3 regions of the Pseudoalteromonas sp. 23_GOM-1509m genome follow, and region 3 is predicted to be linked to each of the others. Evidence: predicted binding sites of a transcription regulator. Region 3 holds the regulator's gene; each other region holds the start of a gene.

Region 1 (4,997 bases), on a different contig from region 3:
GTTGCGTTTGCTACGACTACCAATAAGAGCCGTTGGATCTTCAAGGTACTGCGCTCTGATAAAGTGTGCAGGGCGCATATCAATACTTAAATGGGATGGAGTAATCACTTCACCTCGTGCTAAATTGGTAGTTGCAACTACAACAGGTGCTGATTCAGTGATTCTGACATGAACGTACTGTGCCCAGTTGTCACTATCGTTACATTTTATTTGAATAGTGACTTGGCGATTAAAGGGAGGCTCACTTGGCGTTATTAGCTCAGGCTCAGAATTACATTGGCGATCGGGAATGCGGCTATCTAGCGGTAATGCGCTAAACTGTATTTTGTTATCATTTGTAGTCACTGCTTTTTGAGCAACATAAGATACAGCCATTTCTTGCAATAACTCTTTACTAAATACTTGTGCCTTTAGTGGCAAAGCGAAGCAGAGGCTAGCAAGAAAATAAAAAACACTGTATCTTCTGGTTTTTTTTAACAAACTCATAATGTTTCGACTATGCTTATGGTTGCAAACAGGGTATAAATATTTTGCGTCAGAATTTAGACGCCCCCGTTGTGTTATGACGCTTTATTAATTGAAAGCAATTATCGTTCCTTATATTTGTTTTCTTAGGAGATTTAAATGGCCGGCATTTTAGACTCAGTAAACCAACGTACACAGTTGGTTGGGCAAAACCGCTTGGAATTATTGTTATTTAAGCTTAATGGGCGTCAGCGCTTTGGTATTAATGTGTTCAAGGTAAGAGAAGTTCTTCAATGCCCTCCATTGACTAGCATGCCGAAATCTAACACTTATATCCGTGGCGTAGCACATATTCGTGGGCAAACTATTTCGGTGATTGATTTATCTATGGCCGTAGGCGGGCGCCCAATAAAAAGCATCGAAGATGGCTTTATAATAATTGCTGAGTATAACCGTACAGTGCAAGGATTCTTAGTAGGTGGTGTTGAACGTATAGTTAACATGAACTGGGAAAAAATAATGCCACCGCCGTCAGGAGCAGGTCGTTATTCTTATTTAACAGCCGTCACTGAAATTGAAAATGAGCTCGTTGAGATACTCGACGTAGAAAAAATCTTAAACGAAATCTGCCCAGTTAATACTACCGTGAGCGATGATGTTGCCTCGCAAGGTAATATACAAAAAGATTTAGGCGAGAGAATAGTATTTATTGCTGATGATTCGGCTGTTGCGCGAAATCAAGTAAAACGAGCATTGGAACCATTAGGTGTAACAACTGAGTTGGCTAAAAATGGTAAAGAAGCTTTAATAAGATTAAAAGAAATTGCAGAGCTCGATTGCGTAAATGATATTACAGAGCGAGTAGGGCTACTCATTTCTGATGTAGAAATGCCAGAAATGGATGGTTACACGCTGACTGCAGAAATCAAAGCTAATCCTAAACTTGCGCCACTACATGTGATTTTACACACATCATTGAGTGGTGTTTTCAATCAAGCGATGATTGAAAAAGTAGGAGCAGATGATTTTATTGCAAAATTTAACCCAGACGAGCTTGCAACAGCCGTTAATAAATGGGTTCATCGTGATTAATAAACATAGGTGTTATTGATTTGACTAATAAAGATTTGCAGCAAAACGAATACGATCAATTTCGCTTATTTTTAGAACAACAGTGCGGTATTGTTTTAGGTGAAAATAAGCAGTATTTAGTAAAGAGCCGTTTGGCACCATTAATGTCTCGATTTAATGTTGAATCGTTGTCTGAATTGGTAAGTAAAACTCTCGGTGTGCATGAGCGCCAGTTGCGCGCAGCCGTTGTTGATGCCATGACAACCAATGAGACATTGTGGTTTAGAGATCAGTATCCGTTTGAGTTACTTAAAACCAGATTATTCCCTGAGTTTAAAACGTTAAACAGGCCATTAAAAATATGGTCTGCGGCGAGCTCATCAGGACAAGAACCCTACTCAATAGCGATGTCGGTTGCTGAGTTTCAATCCAGCAGCCCTGGTGTTTTAAAAATGGGTGCACAAATAATTGGTACAGATATATCAAATACCATGCTTGATATGTGTAAACATGCTGAATATGATGCATTGGCATTGGCTCGCGGACTCTCTGCTGAACGTCGTAAAAAGTTTTTTAAAGACAGCGGCAATGGTATGGCACAAGTGGTTGATTCATTGAAAAAGCAAGTGAGCTTTAGGCATTTAAATTTGCTCGATTCGTACGCTTTAATGGGTAAGTTCGATATTATATTTTGCCGTAATGTTTTAATTTACTTTTCACCTGAGGTGAAAGCCAAAATAATTGCACAATTCTCTCAAGCACTTAACCCTAAGGGGTATTTATTTTTAGGTGCGTCGGAGTCTATGTCTGGTTTAAGTACTGACTTTGATATGGTGCGTTGTAACCCTGGTATCATTTATCAAAAGAAATGACCTTCATTAATATATTATCCCTCCTCTAAACGACGCCTATTGCGTCGTTTTTTGTTTTTATCATCACTATTTTCACTGCTGGCTCATTTATTGCTTTATCGGTACTGAGTCAATTTTTTGGAGGTAGTTATGGCTATCAGTTTTGATAAAGCATTAGGCGTGCATCCGCATGCGATGTTGATCCGTTCGCAAAGAGCAGAAATGCTCGCTACTAATATCGCAAATGCTGATACGCCCGGCTATAAAGCAAAAGATATCGACTTTGCCTCAGCATTAAAAACGGCAAAGTCCAACCAACTAAGCGGCAATACCATGGTAAGAACCAATGAAAAACACATTGCCGGTGGTACCCGTAGTGTAGGTAGTAATGAACTATTTCGTACGCCAAATCAAACAGATACAGGTGATGGCAACTCTGTTGATATACAAGTGGAACGGAACTTGTATACACAGAATGCTATGGAGTATCAGGCCAGTGTCCAGTTTCTTAATGGTAAATTTAAAGGCCTGAAAAAAGCCCTCGGTAGTCAAGGAGCCTAATTATGAGTTTATATAATGTGTTTGATATTGCTGGTTCTGGTATGAGCGCGCAAAACGTGCGATTAAATACCACGGCAAGTAATATCTCTAATGCCAATACAATTAGCTCTTCACAAAATGAGACGTACCGAGCGCGACAACCTGTATTTGCTGCGGAGCTAACAAAAGCGTCAGCGTCAGCAAGCAACCCACAGGGCTCTGCCGTTGGTGTAAAAGTGTTAGGAGTGGTTGAAAGTAATAAACCACTACAAATCGAATATAACCCAAATCACCCGAGTGCGGATGAAAATGGATATATTTACAAACCCAACGTGAATGTTGTTGAGGAGATGGCAAATATGATTTCTGCTTCTCGCTCTTATCAGACAAATGTTCAAGTTGCTGATGCAGCTAAGCAAATGTTAAGTAAAACACTGCTGTTAGGTCAGCGGTAACTGAGGGTAGCTCATGAGTAACGATATTAGTACTTCTTCATCCTACATGGACTCTTTACGTTGGCAAGATAAGCAAGTGCCAAAAAAAGAAGAGAGTGATGCGTTAACCCAAGAAGATTTCTTTTCGTTGTTAACACAGCAGTTGTCATATCAAGATCCCAGCAAACCAGCTGATAACGATCAGATGATTGCACAAATGACAAACTTTACTATGGCTGAAGGGATCTCAAATTTAAACTCTAACTTTGAGTCTTTAGCTGCGTCGATGACATCAAATTCAGCATTGCAAGCATCAACACTGGTTGGTAAGCAAGCGCTGCTGGAGTCTGACACACTTGAGCTTAATGAGTCGGGTGAGGTAAAGGGAGCGATTGTTGCTGAAAAGCCGGTAGACAATTTAACGCTTCGTATTGAAGATGCATCAGGGCAATTAGTTAAAACTATTGATTTAGGCACGCAGCCTGCAGGTGCGGTTCGCTTTGCTTGGGATGGTAAAAACGAAGCGGGTGAACGACTTCCTCCTGGTGAATACAATGTTAAAGCTGAAGGCAGTACGGATGGCGAATTCTCTAGCTTACCAATTGCCTCATTCAAAAATATTGAGAGTGTTAATATTAATGGCTCAAGCGGCATTATTATTAATACCAAAGAAGGTGCGGTTAGGCTGACTGATGTCGCAGAAATCGCGTAATAGATTTTATGTATTTTTTAGCCAATAGGCTAAATATTTTTTAGGTTAGAGGTTAATTATGAGCTTCAATATTGCATTAACAGGCCTTGCTGCCGCACAAAAAGATTTAGATGTTACCGCCAATAATATTGCCAACGTAAATACCACGGGCTTTAAAGAGTCTCGCGCTGAATTTGCTGATGTATACGCATCATCAGTATTTAGCGCCGGTAAAACGAAAAATGGTGATGGTGTACAAACCACTATGGTTGCCCAGCAGTTTCATCAGGGCTCGCTGCAGTTTACTAATAATTCACTGGATTTAGCGATCACAGGTGAGGGCTATTTTGCTACCAGTCAAGACTTAGGCGCACAAGACTTTACCTACACGCGTGCGGGTGCATTTAAGCTTAATAAAGATAACTTTGTTGTAGATGCTAAAGGTAATTTTTTACAAAGCTTCCCAGTTGATGAAGTTAGTGGTGATACGACCTCTGTAAGTCTTAGTACTTCATCTGCTTTACAAATACCAGATTCTTCGGGCTCTCCGCGCTCTACTTCAAACGTTTATACATCATTTAACGTCGATTCTCGAGAAGATGTAATAGCTGTCCCTTTTGATGCAACAGACAGTACTACTTATAACTCTTCGACATCGACCACAATGTATGACTCACTTGGTGAGCCACATGTTCTACAATTCTTTTTTGTAAAAACAGCGCCTAATGAATGGCAAGTACATGGTACGCTTGATAAAACTCCCTTTGATGCAACTGGTGCCGCGACAGCAACACCAAGCCCGCTAAGTACCTTTGGGTTTGATGCTAGCGGTTTGCCTGCAACGACTAATGGTGCTCCAAATGTTGGTCCAACCTTTACTGATGTTAATTTAACCGGAGCTAATTTATCGGGTATTTTATCTAATGGCGCCCAATTTGATGATAT
Region 2 (4,997 bases), on a different contig from region 3:
CCTAAATAGCGCGAATCCAGTCGACCAACCATTTGTCCGCGTTCACGTAATAACTCTTTCCAAAAAAACTGTGTCGGAATGTCTAAGTTATTTTGGCTAACAAATGTTTCAGATAGACCTGCATATTCGGCCATTTTTTTAATAATACGACGTTTTTCATCTGGGGCAATAAATCCGCCTTTTGCAAGCGCGGGAATGAGCTCATTAACGGTAAACTGTTCCACTTCAGGTAATAGCTCGTCTAAGTCTTTAGCTTGTAAATCAGCGCTTAATGCCTTGTGGTACCACGCTGTAGCTGCAAAGTAAGGTAGGCGGTTAGCGGCTTTTACAGGACCGTCGCGCTTAATACCAATATCGGTAGGTGAAACGAGTACAACACCGTTAATGTACATCCATTGACTATTTTGTAGCTCATGCGCTAAGCCTGATACACGAGTGGTACCATAGCTTTCACCAATTAAAAATTTAGGAGAGCGCCAGCGTTCATTGCGAGATACAAAAGTATTAAGCCACTCTGCTAGATATTTTATATCGGCATTCACACCAAAAAATAACTCTTTTTGTTTATCCTTTGGTAGAAGGTTACCATCTTTATCTTCAACGACACGCGAATAACCCGTGTTTACAGGGTTTACGTAAACGATGTCGGCTACGTCTAAAACCGAGTAAGGGTTATCTTTAACACCGTAAGGTTGAATAGGGTAGCCTTCGTCGTCAATTTTTAAAACGCGTGGGCCGGTGTATGCTAAATGCATCCAAACTGACGCTGAGCCTGGGCCACCATTAAATGAAATAAGTAATGGGCGCTTTGTTCTATCATCGACCTTATCGCGCGTGTAGTAAGTGTATTGAAGGGTTGCGATGGCGTCTCCCTTGTCATCCCATACCGGTTGTGTGCCAGTTGCTACTGTGTAAGAAAATCGTTCATTATTTATTTTTGCTTTGTGCTGGGTAACCACTTTACTGTCAATATCAATGCGACGTTGATTATCGGCAAACGAGGCGCTACTTAGGGTGAGCGCAATAGCGGCAATGGGTAAAAATAGACTTCGACTAAATTTCATAAGTGACCCTTTTTATTTTATGTACTGCAGTTATAGCGATATTTGAGTAAAAAACAAAAGTAATGAGACTAGCTGCCGATAATAATCGTTGAGTTTATGTAATTAAGATTAATCTGATTGCAGCAAATAGGCGAAATATACTTGATATGTATGTTGCACTGTAAGTTTAAGGCGATTTAAAAATTTAATTATTAATTAAGTTTTTTAAATCATTGGTCGCTTATTTGTTTCTATATGGATGATTGAAAGTGATTTCTTTTTAGGTTTATAACCTTAAAGAGTGGGCGCAAATAAAAGGGAGTTTATGCAACGCGTTTTAATTGTTGAAGATAACATTAGAGTACAGCAGATATTTAAGCACATTGCTGCTCAATATCTTGATGTTTTGGTTGATTTTGCCTCGTCACTTACTCAATGCAAACAACTCCTGAGCCAAACAAGTTATTCACTCGCCTTAGTTGATTTGCCACTTAGTGGACAAACCGATATGGATGTTGCTCGCTATATTTTATCGCAAGGTATCCCTACGCTATTAATGACAACGCAATTAGAAGAGTCCACGCGCCTAAAAATGCTGGAATTAGGGATTATTGATTACATTATTAAAGATAACCGTGACTCTTACCTTTATGCCATTAAATTTGTAGCACAGTTACTGCGTAATCAAGGGCGTAAGGCGCTAATTGTTGATAATTCTTTATTGAGCAGTAGCTTGGTTAAGCAAATGCTCGAAAAACAGTTATTTGATGTCATTACTGCTGATAATAGCGCTCAAGCATTGCATATACTTAACCATAATAGGGCAATTAAGTTAGTCATTACTAATCATAATTTAACTGATATGAATGGGTTTGAATTAATTAGAGCAATTCGAAATGTTAAAAGTCGTGAGCAATTAGCCATTATTGGTCTGGCCGATGTATATAGTTATGGTGTTGCCACGCAGTTTATTAAATCGGGTGCAAATGACTTTTTAACTAAGCCCTTTACTCATGAAGAGTTTCATTTTCGAGTGGTAAAAACTATGGAATCGCTATGGCTGGGTGAAGCTATAAGAGCTGATTTATCCCTCGACGCGACTGAGTAAGTCATTATGCTTAAAAAATTAATTAGTACTTAGAACGTTGTGCAGCGGGTCACTAGAGATGACGTCTTGCTTTTAACCACCTCGCACCAATGCAGTATTTTGCATAAAAAAAGCGCACCTAAATGGTGCGCTTTTTTGTTTTATATATTATTTATTTTTTTAAGTTTATGTTTTTATTATTAATTTAAAAATGGCACAAAGGTTGGATTGTATAGAGGAAATACAATAACAAGCTAGCGTCCTAAGGGGGCCTTTGTGAAAATGATCAGTGCAATAATAAAGCCATTCAAACTAGATGATGTGCGTGAAGCACTCGCTGATTTAGGCATCGAAGGAATGACAGTGGTTGACGTTAAGGGATTTGGACGTCAAAGAGGGCATACTGAGTTATACCGTGGTGCTGAATATCAGGTTGACTTTATACCTAAAATTAAACTTGAAATTGCTACTCGTAGTGAAAATTGCCAACGCGTTGTAGAAACCATTACCAAAGTCGCTGGAACGGGCAAAATTGGTGACGGCAAAATTTTTGTTTACGACCTAGACCAAATCGTCCGTATTCGTACTGGCGAGCTTGATGATGATGCAATTTAAGGGGGCAACATGGAAAATACAATTATAGAGCTGAAGTTTTCGCTCGATACGTTTTACTTTTTAATGTCTGGCATCTTAGTCATGTGGATGGCAGCCGGTTTTGCAATGTTAGAAGCGGGTTTAGTGCGCTCTAAAAATACCACAGAAATTCTAACTAAAAATATCGCGCTTTATTCTATCGCGTGTACTATGTTTTTGTTGATAGGCTACAACATTATGTACGTAGATAATGTTGAAGGCGGCGTTATTCCTTCGTTTGGTGGGCTAATAGGTAGCCAAGCGGCAGATGCTAATCATTCACTCGAATCTGACTTTTTCTTCCAAGTAGTTTTTGTTGCAACGGCCATGTCTATTGTATCTGGCGCCGTAGCAGAGCGTATGAAGTTATGGGCTTTCTTAGTTTTCACAGTGGTACTAACAGGATTAATTTACCCAATTGAAGGTTACTGGACATGGGGTGGCGGCTTCTTATCTGAATTAGGCTTTGTTGATTTTGCAGGCTCTGCCATTGTACATGCAACTGGTGCGGCTGCAGCGCTTGCGGGTGTAATACTACTGGGTGCACGTAAAGGTAAATATGGTAAAAATGGTGAAATTTACCCAATTCCAGGTTCAAACTTGCCACTTGCTACATTGGGTACGTTTATTTTATGGATGGGTTGGTTTGGCTTTAACGGCGGATCACAGTTATTAATTTCAGATAAAGAAAACGCAACAGCGGTAGGTCAAATATTACTTAATACCAACGCTGCTGCAGCTATGGGCGCAATTTCAGCCTTGTTCTTATGTAAACTGTTATGGGGCAAAGCTGATTTAACCATGGTACTTAATGGTGCACTTGCAGGCTTAGTGGTTATTACTGCAGACCCATTATCACCATCACCACTAATGGCGTGTTTATTTGGCTTACTAGGTGGCTCATTAGTGATACTTAGTATTGTCGCACTGGACAAAGCGAAGATAGATGATCCCGTGGGTGCTATTTCTGTTCATGGTGTGTGTGGCATCCTAGGTGTCGTGCTAGTACCTGTTACTAATGCTGAGGCTAGCATTGTTAATCAGTTGATTGGCCTACTATGTATTATTGGTTTTGTGTTTATTGCTTCATTCATTGTATGGGCAATCCTCAAGCAAACCATGGGTATTCGTGTTACCGAAGAAGAAGAGTTAAACGGTATGGATCAACACGATTGTGGTATTGATGCTTATCCAGAGTTTGTATCAGTTAGAAGTAATTAATTAAAAGTATTGTGTGTTCAATCAAAGCCCTACTCTGTTAGGGCTTTTTTGATTTCAGGGGAGGTTAATTTTTCAGGTGCTAGAGTAATGTGATAAGCTCCTCGCGTTAAATTAACCTTCGGAATATATTACACTTAAATGGCTGAAAAAAAGAAAACATCGACCAGTAAACCCTCGACTAAGCGCGCTACTAAGTCATCTAAATCATCGGCGCGAAAAAGTGCGACTAAAAAAACTTCAAGCACCACAAAACGGCCACTTTTTAAAACGTTGTTTTCTATTTTTTGGAAACTGAGTCTGGCGACGTTTATCGCCATTGCACTTTATTTTATTTACCTTGATGCAAAAATAACTCGCCAGTTTGAAGGTAATAAATGGCAACTTCCGGCACAAGTATATGCCCGCTCAATGACTTTTTTTCCAGGCCAGTTTTTATCAGAGCAAGAAGTTTTATGGGAGCTTAAGCGCTTAAACTACACGGCGGTTAATCGCTTAAGCCGGACTGGGCAGTATATTAAAACAGCCAATAGTATTAAGATTTTTCGTCGTGACTTTGAATTTTATGATGGTTTAGAGAGCGCTCATGTTATTGAGTTGCGTTTCTCTGGAGAGAAGGTAGCCAGTATTAAAGATAAGTTTGGCCGTCGCTTAAACACTGCCAGATTAGAGCCTGTACAAATAGCCCGTATTGGTAATGACTCAAAACAAGATAGAGAGTTTGTACCATTAGATAAATTTCCTGACATGCTTAAAAATACCTTATTAGTAGTTGAAGACCGCGATTTTTATGATCATCACGGTGTATCGGTATTTTCAATTTTACGCGCTTTGTATACCAATATTCGCGCAGGGCGCACCGTGCAAGGGGGGAGTACATTAACCCAGCAGCTGGCTAAAAATATTTACCTTACCCGTGAGCGTTCGTTAGTGCGTAAAATTAATGAAGCCTTTATTGCGCTTATTCTTGATTACCGTTACTCAAAAGATCAGATTCTCGAAGCCTATTTAAACGA
Region 3 (4,997 bases):
CAACCGATTGGCGCACTAAATATGCAAGACTTACTTAAAGCGGGAGTGCTATAAATGCAATTTGAAGATCTCTATCAACCGCTAAGTGATGATGCAAAGGCGCGCGCAAAAAAAGTAAAGCTATTAATTTGTGATATTGATGGTGTATTTTCTGATGGCCGTATTTACCTTGGAAACCAAGGTGAAGAACTCAAAGCATTTAACACCAAAGACGGATTTGGTATCAAAGCCCTGATTAACAGCGGTTTTGAAGTCGCCGTGATCACCGGGCGCCATTCTCATATAGTGCAGCAACGTATGAGCAGTTTAACCGTACAACATATATATCAAGGCCAAGAAGACAAACTCATAGCCTATCAAGAATTAAAACAAAAATTAGCGCTTAGCGATGAGCAAATTGCTTATATAGGTGATGATAGCCCAGACATGCCAGTAATGGAGCAAGTCGGTTTTGCGGTTGCCGTAAACGATGCTCATCCACTTATTAAACGTTTATCACATTATGTAACCCAACTGCCCGGCGGTTTTGGTGCGGTAAGAGAGCTGACAGACTTACTTATGCTCGAAAATAACAAGCCACTAACTAGCCAAGGAACGAGTTCATGAATGTAGCGCGCATTATACTGAGCGTTTTATTCATAAGCTGTATGGTTTGGCTCTGGTATCCTTATTTTACTAAGGTTGATATTACTGCAAGCGAAGAAACACAAGTTATTGCTAAGCCTGATTATACCGCTATTGAGCTAAAACAAACGGCTTATAATGAACAAGGTAAAGTGAGCCATAAGGTAACTGCGGTAAAAATGGAGTTGTATCAACAACTCGGTTTTACCTTTTTTGAAAAGCCTATATTCACTTTATACAACGAGCAGCAAACATGGCGTATTAACGCCGATGAAGCCACCCTCTACGACGACCGTCAACTGGTGTTAGAGGGTAATGTAACCGCTCAAAACTTAGTAGATAACGCCATGATCGATACGATCACCGCCCAGACCATCAATGTTGATATAAAACTATTAACCATGCAATCACAGCAGCCTGTCGTTATTACAGGACCTAATTTAAAAATCACAGGTAAAGGCCTTGAGGCCGATTTAAAAACCGAGGTGATTAAACTTATTAACCATACGCGAACCCTATATTATGACCAATAACCTATTTAAAATTTTAATTGTTCCCTCACTATTAATTGCTTTTAACAGTAATGGCGCTGAACCTGCTGAAGCCCCCGCTGCTAATCAAATTTCAATTAGTGCAGATAAGCAAGAAGGTCAATTAAAAGAAAACGTAGGCATTTTTGAGAAAAATGTTGAAATTATTCATGGTAATCGCCGTATCACAGCTGACCGTTTAGAAGTGCATAAACGCGATGATCTAGGCGATAACAAACAGTTATTAATTGCCACAGGCAGCCCTGCATATTTTGAAGAAACACAAGCTGATGGCACTATAATGAGCGCCAGTGCTAATGAAGTGCGTTACGATGTGTCGCTGCGTTTTTTAACCTTAATCGGCGATGCAAGCATTGCTCAAGCAGGTCAAAAAATAACAGCTAAAAGTATCACTTACGATATCGAGCAGCAGTTAATTAGCGCAGAAAAAGACGAAAACTCAACAGACCGTGTACACACTATTTTAGTCCCTGTTGAAAATAAAAAAGAAGATGATAAAGGCCAACCATGAGCACATTAAAAGCAGAGCTATTAGCTAAAAGCTACAAAGGTCGTGAAGTTGTAAAAAACGTTGGCCTAGAGGTTGAAGCTGGCAGTATTGTGGGGTTACTTGGCCCTAATGGTGCAGGTAAAACCACCACTTTTTATATGATTGTAGGCCTTGTGCCTAGCGATAAAGGCAAAATATCAATTGATGATAAAGATATTACTTTATTACCGATGCACAGCCGAGCGCGTTTAGGGATTGGTTATTTACCGCAAGAGTCGTCTATTTTTAGAAAGCTGACTGTTTATCAAAACTTAATGGCTATCTTAGAAACACGTAAAGAATTAAATAAACAACAACGCGAAGATACCTTAAATAATTTACTTGATGAATTTAGCATTCAGCATATCCGCGATAGTCAAGGTATGGCTTTATCAGGTGGTGAACGTCGCCGCGTTGAAATTGCTCGCGCGTTAGCAGCAAACCCTAAATTTATCCTTTTAGACGAACCCTTTGCGGGGGTTGATCCTATCTCAGTATTAGATATTAAAAAGATTATAGAGCATCTTAAAAACCGAGGAATTGGCGTACTTATCACAGATCACAACGTACGCGAAACTCTTGATGTTTGTGAAAAAGCCTACATAGTTTCTCATGGGGAGTTAATTGCATCAGGCACTCCAGAATATGTATTAAACGATAAAACAGTACGCGATGTTTATTTAGGCGAGCAGTTCAAGCTCTAATATGTGTGTTATTACACTAAGCATCTGCTAAGATTAATTATACTAATTTAAAAGGATTGTTAGAGATACATGAGGCAATCATTACAGCTGCGCATGGGCCAGCAACTTACAATGACTCCACAGTTGCAACAAGCAATTCGCTTATTGCAACTCAGTACATTGGATCTCCAGCAAGAAATTCAAGAAGCGCTCGATAGCAACCCCTTGCTTGAAGTTGAAGAACACGATTACAGCGAAGACACTGCAGGTAAAAACGAACAAAAAGCCGATAACGATGACTTAACGCTAAGTGCCTCAGCTGACGATAAACCTAGCGAGTATGAGCAAGATAGCGGCGAAGCAATGACCAAAGACACCATTAGCGATGATATGGCTATGGATGTTACTTGGGATGAATATATGAGCGCTGCGCCTGCCTCTTCATCGGGCCCAATGCCAGAAGATGAATCTATTTATCAAGGCTCTTCGACTGAAACGCTGCATGAGTATTTAATGTGGCAACTTCAACTGACGCCGTTTAGTCCTACCGATGAAGCGATAGCTATTGCAATTGTAGAAGCTGTGGACGATTCAGGGATTCTAACCCTTAGCTGTGAAGAAATATTAGAAAGCTTTAACCAAGAAAACGACGGCGAAGATGAAGTTGAACTTGACGAAATAGAAGCGGTACTAAAGCGTATTCAACTATTTGATCCAGTGGGAATAGCCGCGCGTAGTTTACAAGAGTGCTTGTGTATTCAGCTAAATCAATTTGATAAAGACACACCTTTTTTAAACGAAACAAAAATGATCTTAACCGATCATATTGATTTACTTGCTGCACGTGACTATCGCACGTTAATGAAAAAAACAAAGCTTAAAGAAGATGAGCTTAAAGAAATCATGACGTTGATTCATACGCTCAGCCCAAAACCGGCAGACACTATTGTTAGAGAAGAGTCTGAATACGTTATTCCTGATGTGTCGGTTAAGAAAGTTAAAGGTCGTTGGGTAGTTGAATTAAACCCAGATAGCATGCCTAAGATCAGAGTAAATAGCCAATATGCAGCTATGTCGCGTACGGTTAAATCAAGTGGTGATAGCCAGTTTATTCGCTCGCACTTACAAGAGGCTAAATGGTTTATAAAAAGCTTAGAAAGTAGGAATGACACGCTACTTAAAGTAACCAACTGTATTGTGCAGCAGCAACAGGCCTTTTTTGAACACGGTCCTGAGGCTATGAAGCCTATGGTGCTTAACGATGTGGCTGAAATGGTGGAAATGCATGAGTCGACTATATCGCGTGTTACTACGCAAAAATACATGCATACACCACGTGGCATTTTTGAGCTTAAATATTTCTTTTCAAGCCATGTAAGTACTGAAAATGGTGGCGAATGTTCATCAACAGCAATACGTGCATTAATTAAAAAATTAATCGCTGCAGAAAACTCAGCTAAACCATTGAGTGATAGTAAAATTGCAGATATATTGGCAGAGCAAGGAATTAAAGTAGCGAGGAGAACCATTGCAAAATATCGCGAATCTCTAGCTATTCCCCCGTCTAATCAACGTAAAAGTTTGATTTAAGGCGTACAACAAAGAGGAAAATGTTTATGCAACTGAATTTAACTGGTCGCCATGTAGATATTACCGACTCGCTTAGAGACTACGTAAATAGTAAATTTTCGAAGTTACAGAGGCACACTGATCACATAACGAATGTGCACGTTATTCTCGATGTAGAAAAACTAAACCAAAAAGCTGAAGCAACCGTTCATGTTAGTGGCGCTGAGATTTTTGCCTCTACTGAGCATCAAGATATGTATGCCGCTATAGACTCGCTCATTGACAAGCTAGATCGTCAAGTAATTAAACACAAAGAGAAACTTGCTCGACACTAACACTATGAAACTAAGCTCACTTATCTGTCAGGACTGCAGTAAAGCTGCGGTCCTTTTTAATAGTAAAAAAAGAATTTTAGAATTTATCAGTGAATTGGCTCACAATAAGCTGCCCTATTTAACACAACAAGATATTCTTAATGCATTAACTGCAAGAGAAAAGCTTGGAAGTACAGGCATTGGCCGAGGCATTGCTATTCCACATGGTCGCATGAGTGGAGCTCAAGAGCCCCTTGCTTTGATTTTAGTGAGCGAAACAGCTATTAATTTTGATGCGATTGATAACCGGCCGGTTGACATTTTTGTCGCGTTAATTGTTCCCGATGGCGATAATCAGCAGCATTTGAAGACGCTAGCCACGATTGCTGATAAGCTCAATGATAAAGAATTTTGTAAACAGTTACGCGCCGCCAAATCGGATAGCGAACTGTATCAGGTTATCGTCAGTCAATCGTAGTAATAAAGAAAGGTGATAAATGGAATTAATAATTATAAGCGGTCGTTCAGGCTCAGGTAAATCTGTGGCGTTACGCGTTGTGGAAGACTTAGGTTATTATTGTGTAGACAATATTCCTCTTAATTTATTACCATCATTAGTGCGCAGTGTTTCCGACAGTTATAATAAAATTGCCGTGAGTGTTGATGTACGTAACCTACCTAAAGAGCAACAGCAGTTTAATGAAATCATTGAATATTTACCTGGTTT

Evidence for each region. Region 3 encodes sigma-54, which starts transcription at its own class of promoters, with help from an activator protein. Its sites were predicted from a motif close to GTTGGCACGNNNNTNGNNT; they were not measured.
Region 1: a site for sigma-54 is predicted at 2,486-2,504, ahead of flgB (flagellar basal body rod protein FlgB). Genes of this name have one in related genera too.
Region 2: a site for sigma-54 is predicted at 2,341-2,359, ahead of N523_RS0117175 (P-II family nitrogen regulator). Genes of this name have one in related genera too.

The regions. Positions count from the first base shown of each region.
Region 1 is NZ_KI912433.1:329,178-334,174, reverse strand. Features, by position in the region: gene flgA (flagellar basal body P-ring formation chaperone FlgA) at 1-486, opposite strand, end outside; gene N523_RS0114940 (chemotaxis protein) at 625-1,557, shown strand; gene N523_RS0114935 (CheR family methyltransferase) at 1,578-2,408, shown strand; gene flgB (flagellar basal body rod protein FlgB) at 2,538-2,948, shown strand; gene flgC (flagellar basal body rod protein FlgC) at 2,951-3,382, shown strand; gene N523_RS0114920 (flagellar hook assembly protein FlgD) at 3,396-4,073, shown strand; gene flgE (flagellar hook protein FlgE) at 4,132-4,997, shown strand, end outside.
Region 2 is NZ_KI912434.1:331,786-336,782, reverse strand. Features, by position in the region: gene N523_RS0117185 (S10 family peptidase) at 1-1,064, opposite strand, end outside; gene N523_RS0117180 (response regulator) at 1,369-2,151, shown strand; gene N523_RS0117175 (P-II family nitrogen regulator) at 2,407-2,745, shown strand; gene N523_RS0117170 (ammonium transporter) at 2,755-3,984, shown strand; gene mrcB (penicillin-binding protein 1B) at 4,123-4,997, shown strand, end outside.
Region 3 is NZ_JADO01000011.1:163,108-168,104, reverse strand. Features, by position in the region: gene N523_RS0105460 (KpsF/GutQ family sugar-phosphate isomerase) at 1-54, shown strand, start outside; gene kdsC (3-deoxy-manno-octulosonate-8-phosphatase KdsC) at 55-606, shown strand; gene lptC (LPS export ABC transporter periplasmic protein LptC) at 603-1,157, shown strand; gene lptA (lipopolysaccharide transport periplasmic protein LptA) at 1,147-1,686, shown strand; gene lptB (LPS export ABC transporter ATP-binding protein) at 1,683-2,408, shown strand; gene N523_RS0105435 (RNA polymerase factor sigma-54) at 2,478-3,977, shown strand; gene hpf (ribosome hibernation promoting factor) at 4,004-4,291, shown strand; gene ptsN (PTS IIA-like nitrogen regulatory protein PtsN) at 4,296-4,748, shown strand; gene rapZ (RNase adapter RapZ) at 4,768-4,997, shown strand, end outside.